DNA from 2 places in the Streptomyces sp. NPDC058632 genome. Region 1 is predicted to be linked to the other one. Evidence: riboswitches for the same ligand, from Rfam matches in the RefSeq annotation. Region 1 holds a riboswitch; the other holds the start of a gene.

Region 1 (7,039 bases):
CATCAAGCCGAACCTGACCACCCCGGCCACGGCCTGCAAGGAAGAGGAGGAGCCCCCGGCTCCGTCGGAGCCCGCTCCGACGCCGTCGGACTCCGCCTCGACCCCGCCCGGGGACGAGGACGAGCCCGGTACGCCGGCTCCGTCGGAGTCGGAGCCCGGGACCACCGCCCCGGCGGAGACCTCGGACAACGCTCCGTCGCCCGCCGTCGGTGAGTCGAACCTCGCCGAGACCGGCGCCGACTCCAACACCGGCCTGATCGCCGGTATCGCGGCGGCCCTGGTCGCCGTCGGTGGCGGTGCGGTCTTCTTCGGCATGCGCCGTCGCGGGGCGAACAGCGACAGCTGACGCCTCGAGGACATGACGTGATGGCCCGTCCCGGTGGGGGCGGGCCATCGCTGTGCGCGGGCCCTCGTCCCTCCCGGCGGTTCACCTCACCAGGGCAAGCTGTTCCGGCGACCGTTTCGGGGTGTCATGCCGCTCACCCCTGGCAGGGCCTCTTGTCCGAGCACGACGATTTCGTCCGTGTCGAACTCCACCCCGGTCTCGTCCCCGACCTCCGGTGCCGCCCGCAGCGCACAGGCAGCCTCGAGAACGGGCGCGTCCTCGGGCTGGAGGCGGACGGCGACATGGGTGCCGCGGAAGGTACGCGCGGCCACGGTGCAGCGCAGGCCCGCCCCGACCGGGACCAGACGGACGCCGGCGGGCCGGACCAGCAGGGTGCGGGTGCCCTGCGGGGCGTTCGCCGGCACCGGGATCCTGCCCCAGGGCGTCACCGCGACGTCCGCGGCGATCGTCGCCTCGGCCACGTTCTCGAAGCCGAGGAAGCGGGCCACGAACGCGTCGGCCGGGCGCTGCCACACCTCGAGCGGTGTACCGGACTGGGCGATCCGCCCGTCCCGCATCACCACGACCCGGTCGGCCAGGGCGAACGCCTCGCCCTGGTCGTGCGTCACGGCGAGCACGGTGGTGCCCAGCCGCCCGAACAGCTCCCGGAGTTCGACGACGAGCCGTTCCCTCAGCGATCGGTCGAGCTGACCGAGCGGCTCGTCGAGCATCAGCAGCCGCGGGCTGGGCGCCAGCGCGCGGGCGAGCGCCACACGTTGCTGCTCGCCGCCGGACAGGGCCGCCACCGCCCGCCGGGCCGCCCCGGGCAGCCCGACGAGGTCCAGCAGCTCCCTTACCCGACGGGTCTGTTCGGCGCGAGACGCGCCGCGCATCCGCAGCCCGAAGGCCACGTTGCCGCCCACGTCCCGCTGCGGGAACAGCTGGTGGTCCTGGAACATCAGCCCGACCCCGCGCCGGTGTGCGGGCACGCCCGCCTGGTCGCGCCCGGCGAGCGAGATCCGCCCCGCGTCGAGGGGCTGCAGCCCGGCCACCGCCCGCAGCAGCGTGGACTTGCCGCTGCCGCTCGGCCCGAGCACGCAGACGATCTCGTGTTCGGCGACCTGGAGATCCACGGTGGCAAGCACCGCCCGCCCGCCGAAGCGGACGGTGGCACCCTCGAGGCTCAGCAGCATCTAGAACTCCCCGGACCGGTCGGTCCGCAGCCGCTCGAGGAGCAGCAGCGCCACCGCGCACACGATCATCAGAATCGTCGACAGGGCCATCGCCTGTCCGTAGTTGAGCTCCCCCGGCCGGCCCAGCAGCCGTGCCACGGCCACCGGCAGCGTCGGGTTGTCCGGGCGCGCGATGAACACCGTCGCCCCGAACTCCCCCAGCGACACGGCGAAGGCGAACCCCGCCGCGACGAGCACGGCCCGCCGTACCATCGGCAGGTCCACCTCCCGCCACACCCGCCACGGCGACGCCCCGAGCACCGCCGCCGCCTCCCGCAGCCGCATGTCGACGGCCCGCAGCACGGGCAGCATGGTCCGCACGACGAAGGGGACACCGACCAGTGCCTGCGCGAGGGGCACCAGGAGCCAGGAGGAGCGCAGGTCCAGCGGCGGCTCGTCGAGGGCGATCAGGAACCCGAAGCCCACGGTCACCGCGGACACTCCCAGCGGCAGCATCAGCAGGGCGTCGAAGCCCCGCACCAGCCGTCCCGCGTCGCGCCGGGTGAGCGCGACGGACGCCAGGGTCCCGATCACCACGGCGATGGCGGTGGCTGCGACCGCGTAGCGCAGGGAGTTGCCGACCGCCTCGATCGGCGCGACCAGGAACACGCCCCCGTCGTCGTGGGTCAGTGCCCGGTAGTGGCCGAGGCCGACGTCGCCGAAGGACCGTTCCACCAGTACCGCGAGCGGCAGGAGCAGCAGCACGGCGACGGTGGCGACGACCCCGGCGAGCAGCGCCCACTGCCCGGTGCCGCTCGGCCGGCGCGCGGTCCGGGAGGCGTCCACCAGCCGCAGCGCGGTCTCCCGCCGCCGTACGGTCCAGGCGTGCAGGGCGAGGATCGCGCCCACCGCGACGAACTGGATCATCGTCAGGACGGCGGCGGTGGACAGGTCGAAGATCTCCGACGTCTGCCGGTAGATCTCCACTTCGAGGGTGGCGAAGGTGGGTCCGCCGAGGATCTGCACCACACCGAACGAGGTGAAGGTGAACAGGAAGACCATCAGCGCGGCGGCTGCCACGGCGGGGGCCAGCGCGGGCAGTGTGACGGTCCGCCAGGCCGTGAGCCGGGAGGCGCCGAGCATCCGCGCGGCCTCCTCCTGCCGCGGGTCGAGCTGTCCCCACAGCCCGCCGACGGTCCGTACGACGACGGCGTAGTTGAAGAAGACGTGCGCGAGCAGGATCGCCCACACGGTGGTGTCCAGCCGCAGACCCCACAGCTCGTCGAGAAGCCCGCCGCGCCCCACGAGCGCCATGAACGCCGTACCGACGACGACCGTCGGCAGCACGAACGGGACGGTGACCACGGCCCGCAGCAGCTGCTTGCCGGGGAAGTCGAAGCGGGCGAAGACATACGCGCCGGGCAGGGCGATCAGGAGGGTGAGGGCGGTGGAGACCAGCGCCTGCCAGGTGGTGAACCACAGCACCTGCCGGACGTCGGACTGCGCCAGCACCTCCCCGATCCGCCCGAGCTGCCAGACCCCGTCGGCCCTCAGGCCGCGTGCGACGATCGCGGCGACGGGGTGGGCGAAGAAGACGGCGAAGAACGCGACGGGCAAGACCATCAGGGCGAGCCGGGCCGCGGCCCCGCGCCGCCGCGCCGCGGCCCGGCTCACTTCGGGACGGCTCACTTCAGGACGGCTCACTTCAGGACGAGCGAGGTCCACGACTTGATCCACTGGTCACGGTGGTCGGCGATCTTCGCCGGGTCCATGGTCTCGGGGTTCTCGGCCTGCGGTCCGAACTCCACGAACTCCTCGGGCACCTGGGCGGCCTCCCGCACCGGGTAGACGAACATGTTGAGCGGCATGTCGTCCTGGAACGGCTTGCTGATCAGGAAGTCGAGCAGCGCCTTGCCGCCCTCGGGGTTCTGCGCGTTGCTCAGCAGCCCCGCGTACTCCACCTGGCGGAAGCAGGTGCCGTCGGCGACACCGGTGGGCGCGGTCCTCGGCTTCGGGTCGGCGTAGATCACCTCGGCGGGCGGCGAGGAGGCGTAGGACACCACCAGCGGCCGGTCGCCCCCCGCCTGCTTGCCGCCGGCCGAGCCGGAGAACTCCTCGTTGTAGGCCTGCTCCCAGCCGTCGACCACCTTCACGCCATTGGCCTTGAGCTTCTTCCAGTAGTCCTGCCAGTTCTCGTCGCCGTACTTGGCGGCGGTGCCGAGGACGAAGCCGAGGCCGGGCGAGGAGGTGGAGGCGTTCGACGTGACGAGCAGGTCCTTGTACGCGGGCTCGGCCAGGTCGTCGAAGGTCCGCGGCGGGGCCAGGTCGCGCTCCTCGAACCATGCCTTGTCGTAGTTGACGCAGACGTCACCGGTGTCGACGGGGGTGACCCGGTGCTTGTCCTCGTCGGCGCGGTACTCGGGAAGGACGAGGTCGGAGCCCTTCGCCTCGTACGGCTGGAACAGCCCGTTGTCGAGGGCGCGGGACAGCAGGGTGTTGTCGACGCCGAAGAAGACGTCGCCCTGGGGGTTGTCCTTGGTCAGGATCGCCTTGTTGACGGCCTGCCCGGCGTCGCCGTCCTCCAGGACCTTCAGCCGGTAGCCGGTCTGCTTCTCGAAGGCCGCGACGACGTCCTCGGACGCGGCCCACGAGTTGTGGCTGACGAGCGTGACGGTCTTCGAACCGCCGCCGCTTCGGCCGTCGCCGCCGGAGCCGTCCGACCCGTCGGACGAGGAACCACAGGCGGACAGTGTGACCAGACCCAGCCCTACGGCCAGGCTCGTGACCTTCTTGGTGATGTTCACCGGTATTTCCTCCTGGGGGTGACCAGGAAGAGACGCGGCCCTGCCCGGGACCCCTGCGGGTGTCCCGGGCAGGGCGCAACAGCTCGAGTGATGACCGATCTCCCTACCCAGAATGACCTGGGCGAGGTTCGGAGGGTCTGCGGCCGATGCCGCACTCTCAGCGCTGTGGCGCTCCCCTGTCGGAATATGAACGTGTGATGGCCCGGTATGCAGTTGTTGTTCCTGTGCCGGTCAGGTTACCGCTCGCTCGCGGCGAGCTGACCGCAGGCCCCGTCGATCTCCTGTCCACGGGTGTCCCGGATCGTCACCGGCACACCGTGCGAGGCGATCGCGTCCACGAACGCCTTCTCGTCCTCGGGCCGCGAGGCGGTCCACTTGGAGCCGGGCGTCGGGTTGAGCGGGATGAGGTTGACGTGCACGGGCTTGCCCTTCAGCAGCCGCCCGAGCCGGTCACCGCGCCACGCCTGGTCGTTGATGTCCCGGATCAGCGCGTACTCGATGGACAGCCGCCGCCCGGACCTGGCCGCGTACTCGAACCCGGAGTCCAGGACCTCGCGCACCTTCCACCGCGTGTTCACGGGGACGAGGGTGTCGCGCAGTTCGTCGTCGGGCGCGTGCAGGGAGATGGCGAGGCGGCACTTGAAGCCCTCGTCGGAGAACCGGTTGATCGCCGGCACGAGCCCGACCGTCGACACGGTGATCCCGCGCTGGGACAGCCCGAGACCGTCCGGCTCGGGGTCGGTCAGGCGGCGGATGGCGCCGACGACCCGGTTGTAGTTGGCGAGCGGCTCGCCCATCCCCATGAAGACGATGTTGCTCAGCCGCGCCGGCCCACCGGGGACCTCCCCGTCCCGCAGCGACCGCATCCCGTCCACGATCTGGTGCACGATCTCCGCGGTGGACAGGTTCCGGTCGAGACCGGCCTGCCCGGTCGCGCAGAACGGGCAGTTCATGCCGCAGCCCGCCTGCGAGCTGATGCACATCGTCACCCTGTCCGGGTAGCGCATGAGCACCGACTCGACGAGCGTCCCGTCGAACAGCTTCCACAGCGTCTTGCGGGTGGTGCCCTGGTCGGTGGACAGATGCCGGACCACCGACATCAGCTCCGGAAGCAGCACCTCCTGCAGCTTGGACCGGGAACCGGCGGGAATGTCGGTCCACTGCTCCGGGTCGTGCGCGTACCGCGCGAAGTAGTGCTGCGAGAGCTGCTTCGCCCGGAACGGCTTCTCACCGGCCGCTGCGACCGCCTCCTTGCGCTCGGCGGGCGTGAGGTCGGCAAGGTGCCGCGGCGGCTTCTTCGCTCCGCGGGGGGCGACGAAGGCGAGCTCACCGGGAGCAGGACGGGCCACGGTCGGGCAACTCCTCATGACGACGGGTCCTACGGCACCCCCGTATCGGCGGGGAGGGCTCAGGTCTCCTGGCTCCGGCATGGCCGTACCGTCGGGACACCCCCGCATCGGCGGGGGAATGTGAAAAGGGCCCGCAGCCAGTGCCGCAGGCCCTTCCAGCGTACCTGATGACCGTCAACCCGAGCCGACGAAGATCACCAACAGCAACCACACCACCGGCGCCGTCGGCAGCAGCGAGTCCAGCCGGTCCATACCGTACCCACGTGCGGCTACCGCCGCGCGGCACCGTGGCCTTCCCTCACCCCGAGCCGACGAACACCACCAACAGCAACCACACCACCGGCGCCGTCGGCAGCAGCGAGTCCAGCCGGTCCATGATGCCGCCGTGCCCCGGGAGCAGTGTGCCCATGTCCTTGATGCCGAGGTCCCGCTTGATCATGGATTCACCCAGGTCGCCGAGGGTGGCGCTGACCGAGACCGCGAGGCCGAGCAGCAGCCCCTGCCACCAGGTGCCGCCTTCGATCAGGAACTGCATGCACAGTGCGCCCGCCACCATGGCGAACCCGACCGCGCCCAGCAGGCCCTCGCGGGTCTTGCCGGGGCTGATGCGCGGGGCGAGCTTGTGCGTGCCGAACCGCCAGCCGACGGCGTACGCGCCGGTGTCGGCGACGACCGTGATCACTATGAACGTCAGCACCCGCCAGGACCCGTCGTCCGCGGCCAGCATCATCGACACGAAGGTCGCCAGGAACGGCACGTAGAACGCGGCGAAGACCCCCGCCGTGACATCCCTGAGGTAGTTCTCGGGCGGCTGGGCCATCCGCCAGACCAGCACCGCCAGCGCGGTGAGCGCCACGGCCATCCAGGCGCCGTCGCTGCCCCAGACGTACCCGGAGACGATCATGGCCGCCCCGCCGGCCGCGAGCGGCACGAACGGCGCCTTGATGCCCTTGCGCTCCTCGAGCCGCTTCGTCAGCTCCCGCAGGCCCACCACTATGGCGACGGCGACAACGCCGACGAAGACGGCCTTCACGATGAACAACGAGACGACGACCAGCGCACAGAGGCCGACGCCGACACCTATCGCAGCACCCAGATCACGCCCCGCGGTCTTCTTCCGCGGTGGGGGCACCGGCTGCGGGGCGTCGGACATGGACTCCGGATTCTGCGGGTGGTACGGCATCTCCCCGAGGTGGGGGCGCGCCCGCGTCGTCTCGTCTCGGAACAGGGAGCCGCTCAGCCGAGCAGCCCCCTGATCCGCGTCCTGGTCACCGCCGTGTTCGGGTTCGTCGGGCACGATGGGCATGGGGCGAGTCTGCTGCGCGTAGTGCGCATCGTACGGGGAACCCGCCGGGCCGGCTTCCTGGACGGGCCCCTGGTCGGGCGGCC
Region 2 (7,039 bases), on a different contig from region 1:
GGTGCACGAGGGCTATCTGCGCCGCGACAAGGGGCTGTTCTTCCTCGGCGACGCGGCCGAGCGGCTGACCAGTACCGGAGCCCCGCAGAAACGTCGCAGCACGATTGTCGACGCGCTCGCGCGCTGGCGTGACGCGATCAGGGCTCCCGTCTACTACGCGGTGTACCACGAGGGCGAGATCGACCTGGTGTGCGTCTCCGACACCCCGGGCCATCCCGCGGTCCAGGAACGGGCCGATTTCCGCGCGACCGGTCATGCGCACGCCATCGGGCAGTGCTTGCTCTCCCAGCTCGACGAGGCCGCCCGCCGGGACCACCTCGACCGCTACCCCGTGCAGCCTGTCACGCCGTACACCGTGCGCGACGGGCACAGCCTGCTCCGGCGTCTGGAGCGGACGCGTCGCATGGAGCCGGTGTTCGCGCGTCAGGAGTACGCGCTGGGCACGGTGTGCGCGGCCGTCCCCATCACAGCCGGTGCCACGGCCGCGACGGTCGCCGTCTCTCTGCCGGTGCATCAGGTCCACCGGCTGCGCCCTGCCGCCCAGCAGTTGCAGACGGAAGTGGGCCGTCTGCTGGGGCCGTTGGCGCTCTCTATCAGCATCTGAAAACTTACTCCTTGTGATTTACCGTGTACGTTGAGCAAGATTCACCTAGTGCCAGGGGTCCATTCCCGGCCGGTCCGTAGCGAAGACGGGGTAGGCGATGCGCGAGTCCGTGCAGGCAGAGGTCATGATGAGCTTTCTCGTGTCGGAGGAGCTGTCCTTCCGTATCCCGGTGGAGCTCCGCTACGACACCTGTGATCCCTACGCCGTACGGCTGACCTTCCATCTTCCCGGTGACGCGCCGGTGACCTGGGCGTTCGGCCGGGAGCTGCTGATCGACGGCGTGGGCAGACCATGCGGCGAGGGTGACGTACGCGTATCGCCGGTCGACCCCGACGCCCTGGGCGAGGTGTTGATCCGGCTTCAGGTCGGCGGTGACCACGCGCTGTTCCGCTCGTCGACGGCGCCGCTCGTGGCCTTCCTCGACCGCACCGACAAATTGGTGCCGCTGGGCCAGGAAGGGGCGCTCGCCGACTTCGACGCCCATCTCGACGATGCGTTGGACCGCATCCTGGCGGAGCAGGGCGCCGGGTGAAGCGTTCCGCCACCGGGTAGCCGGTGGCGGAACGAGCCAGCACGTTCCGCCGCACCGTGCAGGAACGCTTCCGCAACGGGGACCGGGCCGCCCTGGTGGCCGGCTGTCGGAGGGCGGGTCGCCGGGGGAGGGACCGCGGACGGTCACGAGCCGACGGTGCGGTCCGGCGCAACGGGTCAGTGCTTGCGGCGCCTGCCCCGCCCGCCGCGTGCCGGAGCCGCCCGGACGCCTTCCTCGGCCGCCTGAGCCGTCGGACGGTCGGCCGAGACCACCAGGGCGGCCAGCGCCGTGGTGACCGGCACCGAGGCGACCAGACCGATCGAGCCGATCAGCGTACGCACGATCTCCTGCGCCACCAGCTCGCTGTTGGCGACCGTCCCCACACTGCTCTGTGCGATGGAGAACAGCAGCAGCAAGGGCAGCGCGGCGCCCGCGTAGGCGAGGACCAGGGTGTTGACGACGGACGCGATGTGGTCGCGGCCGATGCGGATGCCCGCGCGATACAGTCCGCGCCGGCCCATCGACGGGTTGGCCTCGTGCAGTTCCCAGACGGCCGACGTCTGCGTGACCGTCACGTCGTCGAGCACACCGAGTGATCCGATGATGATGCCGGCCAGCAGCAGACCGCTCATGTCGATGTCGGGGTAGAGGCCGTGGATCAGCCCGGTGTTGTCGTCGGTGTCGCCGGTCAGCGCTGCCCAGCTGATGAAGACCGAGCCCAGAATGCCGATCAGCAGCAGCGAGATCAGGGTGCCGAGCACCGCCACGGAGGTGCGTGCCGACAGTCCGTGGCAGAGATACAGGGCTTGCAGCATGATGGCGCTCGCCCCCACCACCGCCACGGCCAAGGGGTTCGATCCCTGCAGGATCGCGGGCAGGATGAAGAAGTTCAGCACCAGGAAGCTGACCGCCAGTGCGACCAGTGCCATCACACCGCGCAGCCGTCCGACGACCACGACGGCGACCGCGAAGATACCGGCGAGCAGGGCCAGCGGCACGCGCCGGTTCACATCGGCGACCGAGTACTGGAGATCCCTCGGAGCGGAGGGCTCGTAGGCGACCACGACCTCCTGGCCTTCGCTCAGCTGCCGTGACTGGTCCGGCTGCACGATCTCGGTGAAGGTGCGGCCCACATCGTCGCCGGTGTCGACCCTGATCGTCGCCTTCTTGCACGTGCCGTCCGCCTGCTGCTGCGCGGAGGATCCCTCGGCCGTCGAGGTGTCGCCGGTCGGGACGCCTCCGGACGCGTTGACGGACGAACAGCTCACCTCGTCCACCTTGGTGACCGTGGCCTGCTGCGTCTGCCGGTCGAAGCCGACACCGGTGCGTTCGTGGCCGGGTGCGCCACCCGGCCACAGCACCGCGAGACCGATCAGCACCGCAGCGCCGAACGGGATGAGGACCGCCGCGATGACCTTGCGCAGGTGCTTCGAGACAGGGGCGGCCGGGCCGTGGCTGTGACTGTGCCCGTGGCCGTTCCCGCCATCGGAGCCCGGACTGTGCTGGTGCCCGCCGTCGCCTGGAGGCGGACCGCCGTGTCCACCGCCCGAGTTCGGTCCGTCACCGGAGTTCGGGCCACGCCCGCGGCCCCCGCCACCGGGGTCCGGTCTGTGGTCATGACCCGGACCGTGATCCTGGCCGCGGGCTCGGCCTTGCCCTCCCCGGCCCTGCCTCGGCCCGTGAGCCGGGACCCGGCCGGGCAGGTGGCTCTGTGCCGCAGGTGCCTCGCCGGGATCGTGTCCATGCCCGAACCAGCCTCCGGAGCCGGGACCGTCTCCCTGGTCCTCCCCACGGTTCAGGCCGTTGTCGGGCGCGGGCCCTCTGCCACGGTCGCCGCCGGTTCGGGCGCCGGAGCCGCGGGGTGGTTCGGGCGGCGGGTACGGGGGAGGCTGCGTCGAGGTCACCGCCCGATCATCGCAAGAACAACGAGGGCCCTCTGTTCACCGCGCCAGAATTCCCGCTAGCGTGGAGGCACCTTTTGTACACGCGGGAGCTCGGAGCACCGGGCTGAGAGGGCGCTGACCTCTGTCCCAGCGACGTTTCACATGAAACATCACCGTTGTCCGAGTGATGTTTCACACGGAACGCCGACGGACGGAAGCCGCTGCGTCGACCGCTGAACCTGTTACCGGGTAATGCCGGCGTAGGGAGTAGGTCTCATGACCAACAAGGACGCACGCACGCCTGCCTCCACCCAGGATCCGACGGAAGCGTCGGTGCGGGAGGAGGACGGGAAGTCCATCGGCTGGCACAAGGTGTATGTCGAGGGCACACGCCCCGACCTGCGGGTGCCGGTCCGTCAGGTGCACCTCACCAACGGGCAGTCGGTCACGCTGTACGACACATCGGGCCCGTACACCGACCCCCTGGTCGACACCGATGTGCGCAGAGGGCTGGCGCCGCTGCGGGAGAACTGGGTCATCGCGCGCGGTGACACCGAGGAATACGCGGGTCGTCCGGTCCGCCCCGAGGACGACGGGATCAAGCACACCTCGCCACGCGGTGGACTGCGCAATCTCGACGCGGTGTTCCCCGGCCGGCCACGTCAGCCGCGCCGGGGCCGCGCGGGCGGGGCGGTCACACAGTTGGCGTACGCACGCCGCGGCGAGATCACGCCCGAGATGGAGTACGTGGCCATCCGGGAGAACGTGTCGCCGGAGGTCGTGCGTGAGGAGATCGCGGCAGGCCGCGCGGTGCTGCCTGCCAATGTCAACCATCCGGAGATCGAGCCGATGATCATCGGCAAACGGTTTCTGGTGAAAGTCAACGCCAACATCGGCAACTCCGCGGTGACCTCCTCCATCGAGGAGGAGGTGGAGAAGATGACCTGGGCGACCCGGTGGGGTGCCGACACGGTCATGGACCTGTCCACCGGCCGCAACATCCACACCACCCGGGAGTGGGTGCTGCGCAACTCCCCCGTCCCCATCGGGACAGTGCCGCTCTACCAGGCACTGGAGAAGGTCGACGGCAGGGCCGAGGAGCTGACCTGGGAGATCTACAAGGACACGGTCGTCGAACAGGCCGAACAGGGCGTGGACTACATGACGGTCCACGCGGGCGTACGGCTGGCGTATGTGCCGCTCACCGCCCACCGCAAGACGGGCATCGTCTCGCGCGGCGGCTCGATCATGGCGGCATGGTGCCTGGCGCACCACAAGGAGTCGTTCCTGTACGAGAACTTCGAGGAACTCTGCGAGATCCTCGCGGCGTACGACGTCACCTACTCGCTCGGCGACGGTCTGCGGCCGGGCTCGATCGCCGACGCCAACGACGAGGCCCAGTTCGCGGAGTTGCGCACGCTCGGGGAACTCAACCGGGTCGCCAGGCATTTGAATGTGCAGACCATGATCGAGGGCCCGGGACATGTCCCGATGCACAAGATCAAGGAGAACATCGAACTCCAGCAGGAGATCTGCGATGAAGCCCCGTTCTATACGCTCGGCCCGCTGACGACGGACGTCGCGCCCGCGTACGACCACATCACCTCCGGTATCGGTGCGGCGATGATCGCCTGGTGGGGTACGGCGATGCTCTGCTACGTCACGCCCAAGGAGCACCTGGGCCTGCCCGACCGTGACGACGTCAAGACCGGTGTCATCACCTACAAGATCGCCGCCCATGCCGCCGACCTCGCCAAGGGGCATCCGGGGGCGCAGGAGTGGGACGACGCCCTGTCCGACGCGCGTTTCGAGTTCCGGTGGGAGGATCAGTTCAACCTGGCCCTCGACCCGGACACGGCACGCGAGTTCCACGACGCGACCCTGCCGGCGGAGCCCGCGAAGACTGCGCACTTCTGCTCGATGTGCGGGCCGAAGTTCTGCTCCATGAAGATCAGCCGGAGTATCACGGAGCGGTTCGGCGGGACCTCGGCGGAGGGCGTGTCGGCCGAGGAGATCGCCGAGGGGATGCTGCGGAAGTCGAAGGAGTTCGCAGAGGCAGGCAACCGCGTGTACCTGCCGTTGGCGGACTGAGACGTACTGAACGAACGAGCGGACGGGAAGGACGAGGGGGCGGGCCGTTCGGGCCTGCCCCCTCCCCTCCCGGGAGGACGGGTCGGCAGACTGGATGCCATGACAGCGAGATCAATGAGCAAGGGGTCCAACCTTCCCGTCGATGCCCAGGCGGTGCACGTCGAGCTCGCTTGGGCGGCCGGGGCCGGTGTGCCCGACATCGATGCGTCGGCTCTGCTGCTCACGGAGACCGGGCGGGTGCGGGACGAGGGCGACTTCGTCTTCTACAACCAGCCGCGGCACACCTCCGACGCCGTGACGCACCTGGGGAAGCGGAGCGCCGCCGGCGCCGCGACCGACACGATCGAGGTGGACCTGCGTCTGCTGGAACCGGCCGTCGAGCGGATCGTGCTGTGCGCGTCGTCCGACGGCGGGACGTTCGGCCAGGTGCCGGGACTGGTGCTCAGGCTGCTCGACGCCGGCGTGGGGGCCGAGATCGCCCGGTTCGACATGGTGGCCGGGACGGAGACCGCGTTCATCGGCGGCGAGCTGTACCGGCGCCAGGGAAAGTGGAAGTTCCGCGCGGTGGGGCAGGGGTACGCCTCGGGGCTCGCCGGGCTGGCCACCGACTTCGGCATCACCGTGGACGACACTTCCCCGGCGGCAGCGGCCTCCGCGACGGCTGACGGCTCCACCACGGCACCCGGCGTGACGACGCCTCCTGCCGCCCTCGCGGTGCCGCCGGTCCCGCCGGCAGTACCCGCCACCCAGTCCCCGCCCCAGTCCCCGTCCCAGTCCCAGCCCTCGGGCGCGCCCGCCGCCTCCGCCCCGGGACACCCTGTTCCGTCCTCTGCGCCGTCGGCCGCTCCGCGGCTCACCAAGGGCGAGGAGCGGCTTCCGGTGGACATGCGCAAGCGGCTGTCACTGCGCAAGGAGCAGGTGGCAGTCAGTCTGCGTAAGCACGGGGCCGCCGGGGTCACCGCGCGCGTCATCCTCGTACTGGACGCCTCCGGCTCCATGTCCTTCCTGTACTCCAGGGGAGTTGTGGCGGACGTCGTCGAACGTATGGCCGCGGTCGCCGCGCAGCTGGACGACGACGGTGAGATGCAGGCCTGGACGTTCGCCTCGAATCCGGCGCGGCTGCCGGACCTGCTCCTGGGCGAGCTGCCCGAATGGCTCCGGCTGCACGTACGGGTGGGAGAGATGAGCCTCTTCCGGCGCGGGCGGAAGAAAGGGCTGGACCCGAGCCAGGTCGACATGCGGGAGGTCGGTATCCAGAACGAGGAGCAGAAGGTCATCGCCGAGGTCCGCTCGTTCGTCAGGCACAGCCCCGCGGCGGCCCCGACGCTCGTGCTGTTCTTCTCCGACGGCGGTGTCTACCGGAACGCAGAGATCGAGCGGGAGCTCCGCGAAGCGGTGGAGGAACCGATCTTCTGGCAGTTCGTGGGCCTCGGCCGGGCGAACTACGGCGTGCTGGAGCGGTTCGACACGCTGCCCGGACGCCTTGTCGACAACGTCGGCTTCTTTGCCGTCGACGACATCGGCACCGTGCCGGACCCGGAGTTGTACGACCGCTTGCTGTCCGAGTTCCCTCAGTGGATCACCGCAGCGGGCCGGGCGGGCGTTCTCCGTTCCTGACCGCCATGGCCCAGGCCGGTAAGGGCACACAGGGCGGCGCGCCGGGCACCCGGCTCACGCCCCTCGGTGCGGAGCCTCGGGAACGGGCTCCGCAGGTGAGGGAGCGCAAGCCGACGGCCGGGCCGTCCGAATACCGTGGTCCATCCGGCAGGTTCATCCGGTTCGACCGGCTCCGGTGGGGCCGGCTTATTCGGTTGCTTCGGCTACTCCGGCTTGTGTTCCGGCCCTCCGAAGTCCGGGCTGGTGTAGTCCGGACTCGAGTAGCTCGGGCGTCGGCGGCGGTTCGTACCCTCGCCGGGGCTGGTGAACCCT

The links. Region 1 has a riboswitch for thiamine pyrophosphate ahead of ACFWVE_RS05445 (thiamine ABC transporter substrate binding subunit). Riboswitches for the same ligand answer to the same signal wherever they lie in the genome.
Region 2: it holds a riboswitch for thiamine pyrophosphate, as region 1 does, so the genes downstream of both, thiC (phosphomethylpyrimidine synthase ThiC) here and ACFWVE_RS05445 (thiamine ABC transporter substrate binding subunit) in region 1, are expected to answer to the same signal.

Annotation. Positions count from the first base shown of each region.
Region 1 is NZ_JBHXQZ010000008.1:58,384-65,422, reverse strand. Features, by position in the region: gene ACFWVE_RS05460 (LAETG motif-containing sortase-dependent surface protein) at 1-346, shown strand, start outside; gene ACFWVE_RS05455 (ABC transporter ATP-binding protein) at 433-1,518, opposite strand; gene ACFWVE_RS05450 (ABC transporter permease) at 1,519-3,120, opposite strand; gene ACFWVE_RS05445 (thiamine ABC transporter substrate binding subunit) at 3,198-4,301, opposite strand; TPP riboswitch at 4,384-4,489, opposite strand; gene rlmN (23S rRNA (adenine(2503)-C(2))-methyltransferase RlmN) at 4,538-5,668, opposite strand; gene ACFWVE_RS05435 (phosphatidate cytidylyltransferase) at 5,949-6,956, opposite strand.
Region 2 is NZ_JBHXQZ010000058.1:15,320-22,358, reverse strand. Features, by position in the region: gene ACFWVE_RS21900 (IclR family transcriptional regulator C-terminal domain-containing protein) at 1-604, shown strand, start outside; gene ACFWVE_RS21895 (SsgA family sporulation/cell division regulator) at 702-1,136, shown strand; gene ACFWVE_RS21890 (YibE/F family protein) at 1,313-2,839, opposite strand; TPP riboswitch at 3,113-3,303, shown strand; gene thiC (phosphomethylpyrimidine synthase ThiC) at 3,296-5,110, shown strand; gene ACFWVE_RS21880 (VWA domain-containing protein) at 5,210-6,727, shown strand; gene ACFWVE_RS21875 (hypothetical protein) at 6,931-7,039, opposite strand, start outside.